Regions from separate parts of the Paenibacillus sp. VT-400 genome, predicted to be linked through region 3. Evidence: riboswitches for the same ligand, from Rfam matches in the RefSeq annotation. Region 3 holds a riboswitch; each other region holds the start of a gene.
The links. A riboswitch is a leader RNA that binds a small molecule or an ion and turns the genes downstream of it on or off. The one in region 3 is predicted to bind thiamine pyrophosphate.
Positions count from the first base shown of each region.

Region 1 (3,190 bases), on a different contig from region 3:
CGATGACAGAATAACCTTCCAATCGCTGTTATCCCCAGATTTTTTTGATTCCCTTTCTCTAAAGGGAAAATCCGGTGATAAAGGCGACCGCTTCGCTTTTTCACGTTATTTCTGTCCTCTCCGTCCTCGTGTAAATATTAAGTTCGTTTTATATGAGAAATTTTATTGGGGTAAAAAATCGTTTGTATATGCCTTGCTCACATCGATCTGTTCATCAAGCACTTTTTTGCTAAACATCCAGTCGGTGTAGTTCTGCCAGACTTCCTGTTTTTGTTCTCCCCAGCGCGGGGCGTCATCCGTGTATTTTGGACTAAGCCATTTCTGGCTTGCCAGTACGAGGTCTTTATCCAGATCCGGGACGGCCTTGATCAGAATGTTTGCTGCGTCTTCGGGATGATCAATTGCGTATTGATATCCTTCTGAAGTGGCTTTCAGAAATGCTTTCACCAGCTCAGGGTCGTTTTGGATCGTTTGCTCGTTTGTTACGAGGACAGGCGTGTAATAATCCAGTGCATCTGAATAATCCTTCACATATAACATGTCGATCGGTTCCCCGCGCAGTTCGGCTTCAATCCCCGTCCAGGCGTAGAAAATCCACGCAAAATCAATGTCCCGTTTTACTGCGGTGAAAAAGTCGGCGTCACCCATATTAATGTTTTTCACTTTGGATACATCGGCTCCGTCGCCTTCCATAATGGATTGCATCACGGCTTCTTCGACTGGGGAACCCCAACCGCCATAGGTTTTACCTTCAAAATCTTTCGGTGACTTGATATTCCGATCCGCCGGAGCAGCGAAACCAGATGTATTATGCTGAATAACTGCTGCGATGGAGACCAATGGAACACCCTGTGTGCGGGCTTGAGTTACACTCTCCTGATAACTTACGCCAAACGGTACTTCATTGGAGGCAACCATCGTATCTGCGCCACCGGCACCTGGTTGTACAATCTCCACGTTCAAGCCTTCGGCCTTGTAAAAACCTTGATCTACAGCCGCATATAGGCCGGTATGATTCGTATTCGGTGTCCAGTCGAGCACCACTTTAATATCTTTCAGGGCGGCAGTGTCACCTTTGTTACTGCTTTCCGCATTTGTGTTGCTGTTCTGTTCTGCCGGGGCAGCTTCTTTGCCGCCACATGCGGCTACAGTCACCATAAGCACGCATAAGAGCATCAATCCCATCGTTTTACGCCATTTCATCTGTAATTCTCTCCTTCGATATGTCCGGCCGAGTGGCACGGGGTACTCCTTGGCTTCATATCCAATCATCTTGCATAAATCGACAGATTTATACCAGTTGAGATCTGAATAACGTCACTTTTTTTAGCTCTCTGGCTATATAAAAGAACATTAAAAAAGCGTCCCGTATTCCGGGACGCGTGCAGGCGTTAGAGAGGTGGCGTTCAGCCATAGGGCTGTGCCATTTCGATATACTCCGATTCCTACGCTGGCATGATCCAGATCAGGTCTAAGGGTTAGTATCTTGGTGGGATACACTCTCAGCCGGCCAATTCCGACTCCCCTGGGAAACTATGAAGTTACGGGCATTACTAGGTGTAATTATAGGCCAGCGGGTGGAACGTGTCCAGTCAGGAACTGGATGGGGACACGTATGAACTTATCAAACAGGCCGTTATACATATGTATAACAGCCTGTTTAGATGTGTTATTTTCAATAATTATCGTGGCGAATCATATAAGGCAATCTGGCTGAGTGCAAAAGCATCGGATTTTGGGTCATAGCCTACCTGTTTCTGAGTGGTTTCCAGATTCAATCGTTTAAACCGATTATTCGAGATCCCATGCAGTATGGTGAAGGGCTCCAGATTGGTAGCTGTAATTGCTTTGAACATCAAATCACACAAGTCAGCCGGACTAATATACGCGCTCATATCCCTTGCTTCCAGCGCTGGTCCGTCCGGTTGAAAATCATCATATGCACCTATACGTATTGCTACACTTTGTAAACCTTCGGTATACGCAAAATAGGAAGCGAGCGATTCTCCGAAACATTTGCTAACCCCGTACAAATTCCGTGGGCGTGTTGGCATGTCCGGATAGACTTGAGCATCAATGGGATACCCCTCAATCGTCTGTGCACTGCTCGCCAGAATGACTCTTTGCACACCTTGCTCCTTAGCTGCACGGAATACATTAAATGTACCTTTGATATTGATGTCCAACAACGATTCATAGAATCCGGCATGCGGGGAAGGGTCTCCCGCCAGATGTACTACCACATCCATGCCTTCGCAAGCATGCTGACAGGCTTCAGGGTCTGTCACATCCAGTGTCATGATCTCATGGTCGGTTTCTTGATACGTATGCAGTCTGTCGATATTCAAATCCGTTAGTCGCAGGTGATATGCTTCTGACAAGTGTTGGGACAAGTCCCGGCCAATTTTCCCGGCTGCGCCGGTAATTAAAATGTTCATGAAATCAACTCCAATTCTTAGCGCTGGAAGAACTCAATCCATTCCTTTTCAGGTCCATAGATGAAGAAATAGCGGTAACCGTTAGGCAGTGTAATAATCTCTCCATCAATAAATACGGCTTTGGTGGCTTGGATGCGTTTGTACTCAGAATCAAGATCATCTACATGGATCGCAAAATGGTGTACCGTACCTTCGGAAGGCAGCTTGTCGCTGTAACCTTGAATTAACTCAATCTCAGTCTCATTACTTCCATTGAAGCCAAGGAAGGCGAGCTGAATGACGCCGTTGGTATGGGTTACCCGGTCTTTCAATTCAAGACCAACAATCTCCGTATAGAAACGCAGCGTGGTCTCCAGATCACGCACAGCAATGCCGACGTGGTCAATGCGTTTTTGAAAACTCATAATCCAAATCCTCCTTATACTATGAATCTTTCTACCATTTTAAGGGATATCATAGGGCTGTACTACATGGTTGTCAAATCCGGTTTTAATTTGGAAAAATTATAATTGTTCACAGAATGTTCACTTATGTGGTGGGTTTCCTCATCTCTATAATTACGAAGGTAAACAGAGAGGATGAGAGAATTGCCAACAAGCAAGAAGGAACAAATTATTTTCGGATTAATGATGTGTACAGGAATGGTCTTGGTCATGATGTTCTTCAATCTATGGCACAGTGGGTTACTCGGCAAAATGTCCCCGCTTGAGATACTGCTTCAATTCATATTATGTTTTGTCATCGCGTTTCTG
Region 1 is NZ_LELF01000038.1:229,010-232,199, reverse strand. It holds gene EL84_RS01125 (ABC transporter substrate-binding protein) at 163-1,203, opposite strand; TPP riboswitch at 1,425-1,537, opposite strand; gene EL84_RS01120 (NAD-dependent epimerase/dehydratase family protein) at 1,683-2,438, opposite strand; gene EL84_RS01115 (VOC family protein) at 2,456-2,842, opposite strand; gene EL84_RS01110 (hypothetical protein) at 3,017-3,190, shown strand, end outside.
Region 1: another riboswitch for thiamine pyrophosphate. It lies ahead of EL84_RS01125 (ABC transporter substrate-binding protein); the one in region 3 lies ahead of thiC (phosphomethylpyrimidine synthase ThiC).

Region 2 (3,190 bases), on a different contig from region 3:
GGGTAAATCCACATTAATGAACATCCTTACCGGTAAATTGCTTAAAGATAGTGGAAAAGTGGAATGGACACCTAAGGTCCGTTATGGATATCTGGATCAGCACACGAAGCTTACCCCAGGCAAAACCATTCGTGACGTTCTTAAAGATGCTTTCCTTCCGTTGCTTGAATTAGAAAAAGAAATGATGAATATAACGGACCAGATGGCAGATGCAGATCCAGATAAGCTAGAGCAGTTGCTGGAAGAGATGGGCGATATTCAGGAACAACTGGAACAGGGCGACTTTTATCTGATTGACGTAAAAGTGGAAGAGATGGCCAATGGACTTGGTTTGTCCGCAATTGGTCTTGATCGGGATGTCGCAGCTCTAAGTGGTGGACAACGTACAAAGGTGCTTCTTGCCAAGCTTCTGCTTGAGAAGCCTACAGCCCTTTTGCTGGATGAGCCGACCAACTACCTGGATGTAGAGCACATTGAATGGTTGTCACGTTACCTGAAGGACTACCCTCATGCGTTCCTCTTAATTTCCCATGACACGGAATTCATGAATGAAGTCGTAAATGTCATTTATCATTTGGAATTTGCCAAATTAACGAGATATGCAGCGAACTATAACAAGTTCCTTGAGATGGCTGATATGAATAAAGCCCAGCATATTGATGCATACGAGAAACAGCAAGAGTACATCAAGAAGCAAGAAGATTTCATTCAGCGTAATAAGGCACGTGCTTCAACTTCGGGTCGAGCGAAGAGCCGGGAGAAACAGCTGGACAGAATTGAACGTATTGATCGTCCAGATGAAGCGGCCAAACCAACGTTCAAATTCAAGGATGCCCGTGCGAGTAGCAAAACGGTCTTTGAGGGCATTGATTTTGAAATTGGATATACGTATCCTTTGCTGCCTAAGATGACAATGACAATTGAACGTGGTGAGAAAATTGCCATCGTAGGTTGTAATGGTGTGGGTAAATCGACGCTGCTGAAAACCATCTTGGGCAAAATATCTCCACTCAGTGGAAAGACCTTTTTGGGAGATTATCTCGAAACGGCCTATTTTGAGCAGGAAGTTCGTGCTGGAAATATCACGCCGATTGAGGATGTCTGGAATGAGTTTTCACATTTGACCCAGAATGAGGTCCGGGGTCATCTCGCTCGCTGTGGGTTGAAAAATGAGCATATTACCCGTCCGCTTAACATGCTGAGTGGTGGAGAACAAGCCAAGGTTCGTTTATGCAAACTCTTGATGCGTGAAAGCAACTGGATTCTATTCGATGAGCCGACAAACCATCTGGATGTCACAGCGAAAGCGGAGTTGCAACGTGCTTTGCAAGAATTCAAGGGAACGGTGTTACTGGTATCTCATGAACCTGATTTTTACGAGGGTTGGGTCACCAAAACATGGAATGTCGAAGAATGGTCTGAGAAAAACTAGAAGATTCAAGACAATGTTTAACAGAAATGACGGTGACAAAAAAATCCGTCTATGGTAACATAGGCTACAACTTCATATGAACACTAGGGGGGCCGCACGATGTGGCTGAGATGGAAGAATGCGATTCCGGACCCTTTGCACCTGATCTGGATCATACCAGCGTAGGGAAGTGGCGAGCGCGTTTCAGTGAATGACGTGAGCAAACGGCAATTCGGAAGGATTTCAACCGTCTGCTTAACGAATTGAAACATGCAGTTGCGTGTATAACGTTATGGCTATAAGGTCTATAGCTTTATTGCACGAAATGAACTGTATGTATCAGTCAGTCATCTGGTCCTATAATTAATACGCAGCCACTCCCCTACGGGAGTGGCTTTTTTGTGTTTTCATAGCATTCACGCATGGAAGGAGATGAAAAGTACGGTAATTTCTCATGAACGTGTACACGGATCATTTGAACTGCATGTTGTATCTACGGGTGTAGGGAATCAAGCATCTTTTGTAAAAGCTGCAAAGGACGTTTGGCCATGGGTGGACTACATCCATATACGAGAGAAACAACTCTCGTGGCAACAAAAGATCGGTTGGGCTGAAAGTCTGCGTGGTGTTGGCGTTCCGTCTTGTCGCATCGTTATCAATGGTTCAGAACTGCCACCACAGAATGACATCTATGGCGGTGTACATTGGGGGCAAGAGGCTATACGTAACTACAACCCTGCTGTTATAAGCAATGTCCAGCGAATTCGTCTGGGTGTATCTGTTCATTCAATCGATGAGGCAAAAATCGCTGAAGAACGGGGAGCCGATTACCTTTTCTTCGGGCATGTCTACTCAACCAACAGTAAGCCTGATCTTGAACCAAGAGGATTATATGCTCTGGCTGAAGTGTGCTCTGGTGTCTCCATTCCTGTCATGGCGATTGGGGGCATCGAACCGGGAAACATTCACGCTATTCGCTCTGCAGGCGCACAGGGAGTCGCTGTGATCTCGAATGTATGGGCGAGCGATTCCCCGGATCGGGCTGCTGCATTATTAAAGCAGGCTATCGTTGCTACAGAAAGTTTGAGCCGCTGAATCAAGGAGATGAGAGGATGAAAAAGATCATTACTGATAGACCGGATAAGATTTATGCAGAAACGATTATTGTAGGCGGAGGCGTTGTTGGATGTGCCATTGCGTATGAGCTTGCTTCCCGTGGACAGGATGTGCTGTTACTGGAGCGTTCGGCGATTGCAGGAGGGACTTCTTGCGCAGCGGCTGGGATGCTGGCAGCAGACAGTGAGGATTTTGCTCATCCTTTGATGGCTAAGCTTGCCAGGCAGAGCAGGCAGTTACTTATCGAGCAACAGGTGCTAATGGCTACACTCAGTGAGGTAGAGACTGGTCTGCAACGCCAGGGATTCCTAACTCCTTTTCGTTCATACAGTGAATTAAGTAGTTATAAGGACAATCGGAAGTCTGCGTTGTCTGCTTCTGCTGATGAGGTGTGGTGGGACCGTTCCGTTGTGCAACAGGAGGCATCATGGCTTAACAGAGATACGTATGGAGCCTACTACAGACCTTACGAGAGTGAGATTCTTCCTGTCCATCTAACGAAGGCATATGCTGAATCCGCTCAAGCATTGGGAGCACGGGTTATGGAGGGCATACAGGATATACGTGTGCAAGCAAACGAACACGGCGTGCAGGGGATCACCACATCGATCGGTGAGATGAAATGCAAACATGTCATTATAGCGGCTGGATTACAGAGTGAAG
Region 2 is NZ_LELF01000067.1:3,039,694-3,042,883, reverse strand. It holds gene EL84_RS23995 (ABC-F family ATP-binding cassette domain-containing protein) at 1-1,432, shown strand, start outside; TPP riboswitch at 1,508-1,617, shown strand; gene EL84_RS23990 (thiamine phosphate synthase) at 1,844-2,506, shown strand; gene thiO (glycine oxidase ThiO) at 2,524-3,190, shown strand, end outside.
Region 2: another riboswitch for thiamine pyrophosphate. It lies ahead of EL84_RS23990 (thiamine phosphate synthase); the one in region 3 lies ahead of thiC (phosphomethylpyrimidine synthase ThiC).

Region 3 (3,190 bases):
GGCATACTGTTTGTCATTGCAGGTATTCTGTTTCGAATTTGGAGTAAAATGAAGTAAACTATAGTATAGATATCTGTGAAAGACGGCCAATATTTAGTTAAATCCAATAGAGCTAATCTGAAGGATACAAACAAAAAAAACAGTTCATCACTCATTGTATGTGATGAACTGTTTTTTTTGGCTACACTATCAATCTCCACTCACCTACCGCATCCGGTACTCCTCAGCCTTCGCCTGCATCCCGGCAGCTACAGCCTCATTCTCGGACAATCCTTTATCAGCGGCAAAGGCACGAATGTCCTGCGTGATGCGCATGCTACAGAACTTTGGTCCACACATGGAGCAGAAATGAGCTTCTTTGGCTCCTTCTGCTGGCAGCGTCTCATCATGGTAGGACAGCGCACGTTCCGGGTCCAGTGACAGGTTAAACTGGTCACGCCAGCGGAATTCGAAGCGCGCTTTGGACAATGCATCATCGCGGCGCTGGGCACGTGGATGGCCTTTTGCCAGATCGGCGGCATGAGCTGCGATCTTGTAGGCGATAACCCCTTCCCGCACATCATCCTTGTTGGGCAGGCCCAAATGTTCTTTTGGCGTAACATAACAGAGCATGGACGTGCCGAACCAACCAATCATGGCCGCACCAATGGCGGAGGTGATGTGATCGTAACCCGGGGCAATGTCGGTCGTCAGCGGCCCCAACGTATAGAACGGTGCCTCTTTACAGATCTCCATCTGCAAGTCCACATTCTCCTTGATCTTATGCATCGGCACATGCCCAGGACCTTCGATCATCACCTGCACATCGTGCTTCCACGCAATCTGCGTCAGTTCCCCGAGCGTAGCCAGTTCCGCCATCTGAGCCTCGTCATTGGCATCATAGATACTACCTGGACGGAGTCCATCTCCCAGCGAAAACGCTACATCATACCTTTTCATAATCTCACAGATTTCTTCAAAATGGGTGTACAAAAAATTCTCCTGATGATGCGCCAGACACCATGCTGCCATAATGGACCCGCCCCGGGACACAATGCCTGTCATCCGCTTGGCCGTCATGGGGATATAACGCAGCAGTACACCTGCATGAATCGTAAAGTAGTCCACGCCCTGCTCTGCCTGCTCAATGAGTGTGTCACGGTACAACTCCCAGGTCAGCGCTTCCGCTTCGCCATTCACCTTCTCCAGCGCCTGATACAGCGGCACCGTACCAATCGGCACAGGTGAATTACGGATGATCCATTCCCGGGTGGTATGAATGTTTTTTCCTGTGGACAGATCCATCACCGTATCCGATCCCCAGCGTACCGCCCAAGTCATCTTCTCCACCTCTTCCTCGATGGAAGAAGATACAGCAGAGTTGCCAATGTTGGCATTGATCTTCACGTGAAAATGACGACCGATCAACATCGGCTCACTCTCCGGGTGATTGATGTTGGATGGCAGAATGGCCCGTCCACTCGCCAGCTCCTGCCGTACAAATTCCGGTTCCACGCCCTCACGAATGGCGGCAAACTCCATCTCTGCCGTAATGACTCCTTGCCTCGCGTAGTGCATCTGGGTCACACAGCGTCCTGGCTGTGCCCGCAGCGGTTTGCCTCGTAATCCGGGGTACTCTTCAGCGCCAGCTCTCTTCCCTCCGGGCTTCAGTCCGTTATCCTCCGGTTTAACCGTACGACCCTGATAAGCTTCAACATCGCCACGCTCTGTGATCCAGCGGGTGCGCAGGGCTGGCAAACCTGCGCGGATATCCGCATGAAATGCGGGATCGGTCATGGGGCCGCTCGTATCGTAGACACGCAGCGGTTCGTTATGCTCCACCCCTTGGGGAGTATTCGTGTCATGAAGGGCTATCTCACGCTCCGGTACAGCAATGTCCGGCCGTGAGCCCTGAATGTAGACTTTGCGGCTACCGGGAAAGGGCTGAACCCGTCCGGCCGCTCCTGTTTCTTTTTCCACCTGCTGATCGTTATGTCCCTGTTCCGTCGCTTGTTGTCCCGTTTGATTTCCTGTACTCATGTTCGCTTGTCTCCTCCTCAGTGTTCGTCGCTTGTTTGGTTGGTTTCGTCATTAGCTCACTTACGTACCTGTCCCAAATCATGCGCAATGCAGAGAAGAAAGAGCGATCCTACACCAGACCAGGGAAGACACTTTTCATGTACAGTTAACAACAGACGGAGGCTGCCACAGATCTTGGATGATCTATGGTGCATTCTCTATTCATCCAAGCCCACTGTTGCAGGTTATTGAAAAAGAAGCCCATAGAGTCCGCGCTATATCGCCCGTTCCCTGTATATAAAAAAGCCGGTCCCCGAAGGAACCGACTTTTATGTCCATCACCAATAATGCACCTTCATGCAACTCCTTAACGGAGCCCTACAAGGGTCACATCATGTGGTGGTTGTGGTCATATCGCCGATTACTTCCCTACGCTGGTATGATCCAGATCAGGTGCAAAGGGTCCGGAATCTCATGCGATTCCGTCTCAGTCCGGACAATTCGGACTCCCCCAGTAACGTTAACAAGTTGCGGCTTACATAAGCCGCTGTTCATATTCAATGAAGCTGGCCCCGTTGGGCCGTCCATTACAGAGTAGCGCAACCGGAACATAAAAACAACCTTTATATTCCAGAACACCAACCCAATTGGAGAAAAATCTTAACTCAACATCAGGATAACATGAGCCCCATTTGCGTAGCAGCATCCTTCAACACCGGTGCATACTCATGCAATGTCTCCTGCGAGAGTCGACTGACAGGTCCTGAGACCGAGAGCGCAGCTGCAATATTGCCTCTGCGATCCATAATCGGTACAGATACCGCGGCAGCTCCCGGCTCACGTTCCTCGTAACTTGTGGCATATCCGTTATCCCGGATATCTCCCATCTGCGCTAAATACACCGCTGGATCAATAAACACCGGCCATTCCGGCCCGTTCATCAGTTCTTCACGATCCTCGTCCGTGGCAAACGCCATCAGGACTTTGCTGGAAGCCCCCACAGACAGCGGGAGTCTAACACCAACGGGAGCAACTCGGCGGATCGCCTGATCACTTTGCACCGCCTGAATACGAATCCGTTCACTCCCATCACGCAGGTACAGACTCACGGTCTCCCCCAATCGATCTCTCAGTCGCTCCATCGCAGGCAACAGCAGAATAGCGGGATCATCACTGCGGGACATATGAGCTG
Region 3 is NZ_LELF01000062.1:54,580-57,769, reverse strand. It holds gene thiC (phosphomethylpyrimidine synthase ThiC) at 205-2,019, opposite strand; TPP riboswitch at 2,408-2,521, opposite strand; gene EL84_RS08730 (IclR family transcriptional regulator) at 2,670-3,190, opposite strand, start outside.

Region 4 (3,190 bases), on a different contig from region 3:
TGATGTTAGCCTGCCATTGTAACAGTGCACTTCCATTTTTAAGGATATAATAACTGATCAGATCGTTATCCTCAACAACGAAGAAACGATCTTTTTTACCTTGCTCAAAGATGTATTCAATGGATGAATCCACCGGACCCAAAGGATTGCGAATGTCCAGACGTGCTTGTCCCAGTTCAGAGAAGCGTGGCAGATGCAGTGCGGCTTCACGCGCCACAGTCAGATCGGAACTGTTATATTCTTTTACAATCGTAGCATCGGTAGTGTAAATGTAGGCTTCCTTGGCCTTCTGGTTCCACTGCACCTTGGCACCAAAAGCTTCACCGATGGCACGGAGCGGAAGCATCGCTTTACCATTCACCAGAATCGGCGCTGAGGATAATGTCGCATTCTGACCGTTTTTCTTCATTGTTTTGCTGTTAGGTGTAAGGACATACTTATCGCTGCCTGTGCTAATGCTGATCTCTTTTGTTTTGTTATTGTAACCAAACGTATAGTTGCCGAGGAATTGAAGCTCCGTCAATGCCACGTACGTAATACCCTGCCGTATGACAACATCATATTGAGCTTGAACATTGTTAATATAAGTTGTCGGTTTAGGTTTAGTTGTTGCGGCTTCCGCCACAGTGGATGAGAGTAAGGCAGGTGCCGTGCCTGCGGTGAGTATCGAAGCGGCAAGGACCATTTTCCATGTTTTAAGCTGCCAAACAGAATTGTAATCTTTCATCACTATCAATCTCCCTTCTAATGTTTAAGACGGACTACATAACCTAAATGTTTCATATTATGGAAAGTGAACCATCAGATACGTTCCCCTGTTACCCCAGATGAAGCATGATGATTTTTCTAGGGATTGCCACAAATACCCATCTGATGTACATTAGAAGCAATGAAATAAGTGAACCGGGAGCTCAATGAAGTTGGGCTGAGAGAGTGGCCTTGTGCTGCTGACCGTACATCTGATCTGGGTAATGCCAGCGTAGAGAACATGGATTTGCGATATGTAAGGGTGAATTGTGGGAATGAACGTGGATGAACAACAGACCTCTTTGAACTGTGGTGGTGTATCTGCCAGGGCGGAGGGGTGCTGGTTAATATTCCGTATTTTCGACATCCATCCAATACATCATTGTGAAGATTGTCCACTGTGCGTGAGGCCTGCCCGGAACCGGGGAGGCTTTTTCGTTTATTTTTACAACCCCCACAGGGAACAAAGGAAGGACGTAGAGAACATGGCAACAACAGCAGGCAACAAGCGATTGAAACTAACGGATATTCTGGTAACCATCGTGATCGCAGTAGTGTTTGGGGTGATTTACAAGATATGGGGACCTACATATGACTTGATGAAACCATTTGGCGTTCATGCGGAGCAGATGATCTACGGCATGTGGTTTATGGCGGGCACGTTTGCTTTTGTTATCATTCGTAAACCAGGTGTGGCTATTCTTGCCGAAGTTGCGGCTTCAACGGTAAGTGCTTTTCTGGGTAGTGAATGGGGCATGTCCACACTTGTATACGGTCTGTTGCAAGGATTGGGAGCCGAGATATTCTTCGCCGCATTTTTGTATCGTAAAACCAATCTGTTTGTCACCTGTCTTGCAGCCATAGGAGCTGCAGCGGCTTCGCTTTTGCTGGATTATCAGTACGGGTATATTGATTCACTCTCGGCGTGGAATTATACGCTATTTATCGGATTCCGCTTCATTGGAAGTATTCTGATTGCTGGAGTGTTTGCTTATTATCTTGCCAAAGCATTGGAACTAACCGGTGTAACGCGTTCACTCAGACCGGTATCCAAACAAGATTATGAGGCACTGGATTAGATGAACGGGGAAGGGAATTCGCAAGCGGTAAGTGTCACCAATCTAAGATGCAAGTTCCCAGGAGAGAAAGCCTTGGTATTTCAAGGCTTGTCTCTTTCTGTGCGTCAAGGAGAGAAAGTGCTGTTGCTTGGCCCGAGTGGCTCCGGTAAATCGACGTTATTGCAAATTTTGAGCGGTTTAATTCCACGTTCGGTTGAGATTCCGATGAAATGTGATGATATTCAGGTTCCCGCCAAAGCAGGAGTGGTCTTTCAAGATCCGGATACCCAGTTCTGTATGTCCTTTACGGATGAAGAGATCGCATTTGTTCTGGAAAACCGAAATATTCCGCGTGAAGAGATGCCTGCTCTGATTGAATATTATCTGAAACAAGTGGGGTTATCCTTTGAACAGAATCGTGTATTGATCCAGTCCATGTCTCAGGGGATGAAGCAGCGTCTTGCGATTGCTTCGATGCTTGCCATGGACCCGGAGGTATTTTTTTTGGATGAACCCACTGCACTGCTGGATGATGAGGGGACTTCCCAGGTATGGGATACCGTCAAACGGATCGCCAGTGACAAAACGATAATCATCGTTGAACACAAAATAAACAAGATTGTGGATATGGTCGACCGCATCATTGTGTTATCACCTGAAGGAAAGATTGTGGCGGATGGGCCAGCACAGCAGGTATTTACAGATGAACGGGGCAAGCTGAAGGCTTATGGAATCTGGTATCCGGGTGTGTGGGATGAGCACGAGCAGGCAGCTAAGGAAGAAGAGGGAAGTACTTCTGGAGAGCTTCAAGTGTGTGTGGACCACGGCATCTCAAGTTTGGAAGCACAGCAATTTTCTGGCTTATCCGATACACCGGGTATATCCCTCATCTCTCACGTCTCATCCTTATCACCTGTATCACCCGGCTATCAGCCTGCACTGGACTTGCAGCAGTTCACCGGATGGCGTGGGAAAACACCCTTCATTCAGGTAGAACAGGCCAAAGTATGGCATGGGGATTGGATTGGTATTGTCGGAACTAATGGAGCTGGCAAGAGTTCATTGTTGTTATCTCTGATGAATATCCTGAAAACAACAGGTCATTATGAGGTGGAAGGTCAGCCTTCTGGCAAAACGGAGCAGCTTGCAGATCGAATTGCGTTTGTATTTCAGAACCCGGAGTTTCAATTTGTGACCAACACGGTCGCGGAAGAAGTGGAATTCTCATTGCTGGGGGGCAGGCATACAACGGAAGAAAGACTTGTCAGGACTGATCATATGTTGAATCAATTTGGACTAATCGACCTGTCCGAGCGTCATCCCTACCAATTATCGATGGGGCAGAAACGACGCTTAAGCGTTGCCTCTGCACTGGTGAGAGAGCA
Region 4 is NZ_LELF01000067.1:15,303-18,492, forward strand. It holds gene EL84_RS10830 (copper amine oxidase N-terminal domain-containing protein) at 1-727, opposite strand, end outside; TPP riboswitch at 893-1,003, shown strand; gene EL84_RS10835 (ECF transporter S component) at 1,233-1,826, shown strand; gene EL84_RS10840 (ABC transporter ATP-binding protein) at 1,827-3,190, shown strand, end outside.
Region 4: another riboswitch for thiamine pyrophosphate. It lies ahead of EL84_RS10835 (ECF transporter S component); the one in region 3 lies ahead of thiC (phosphomethylpyrimidine synthase ThiC).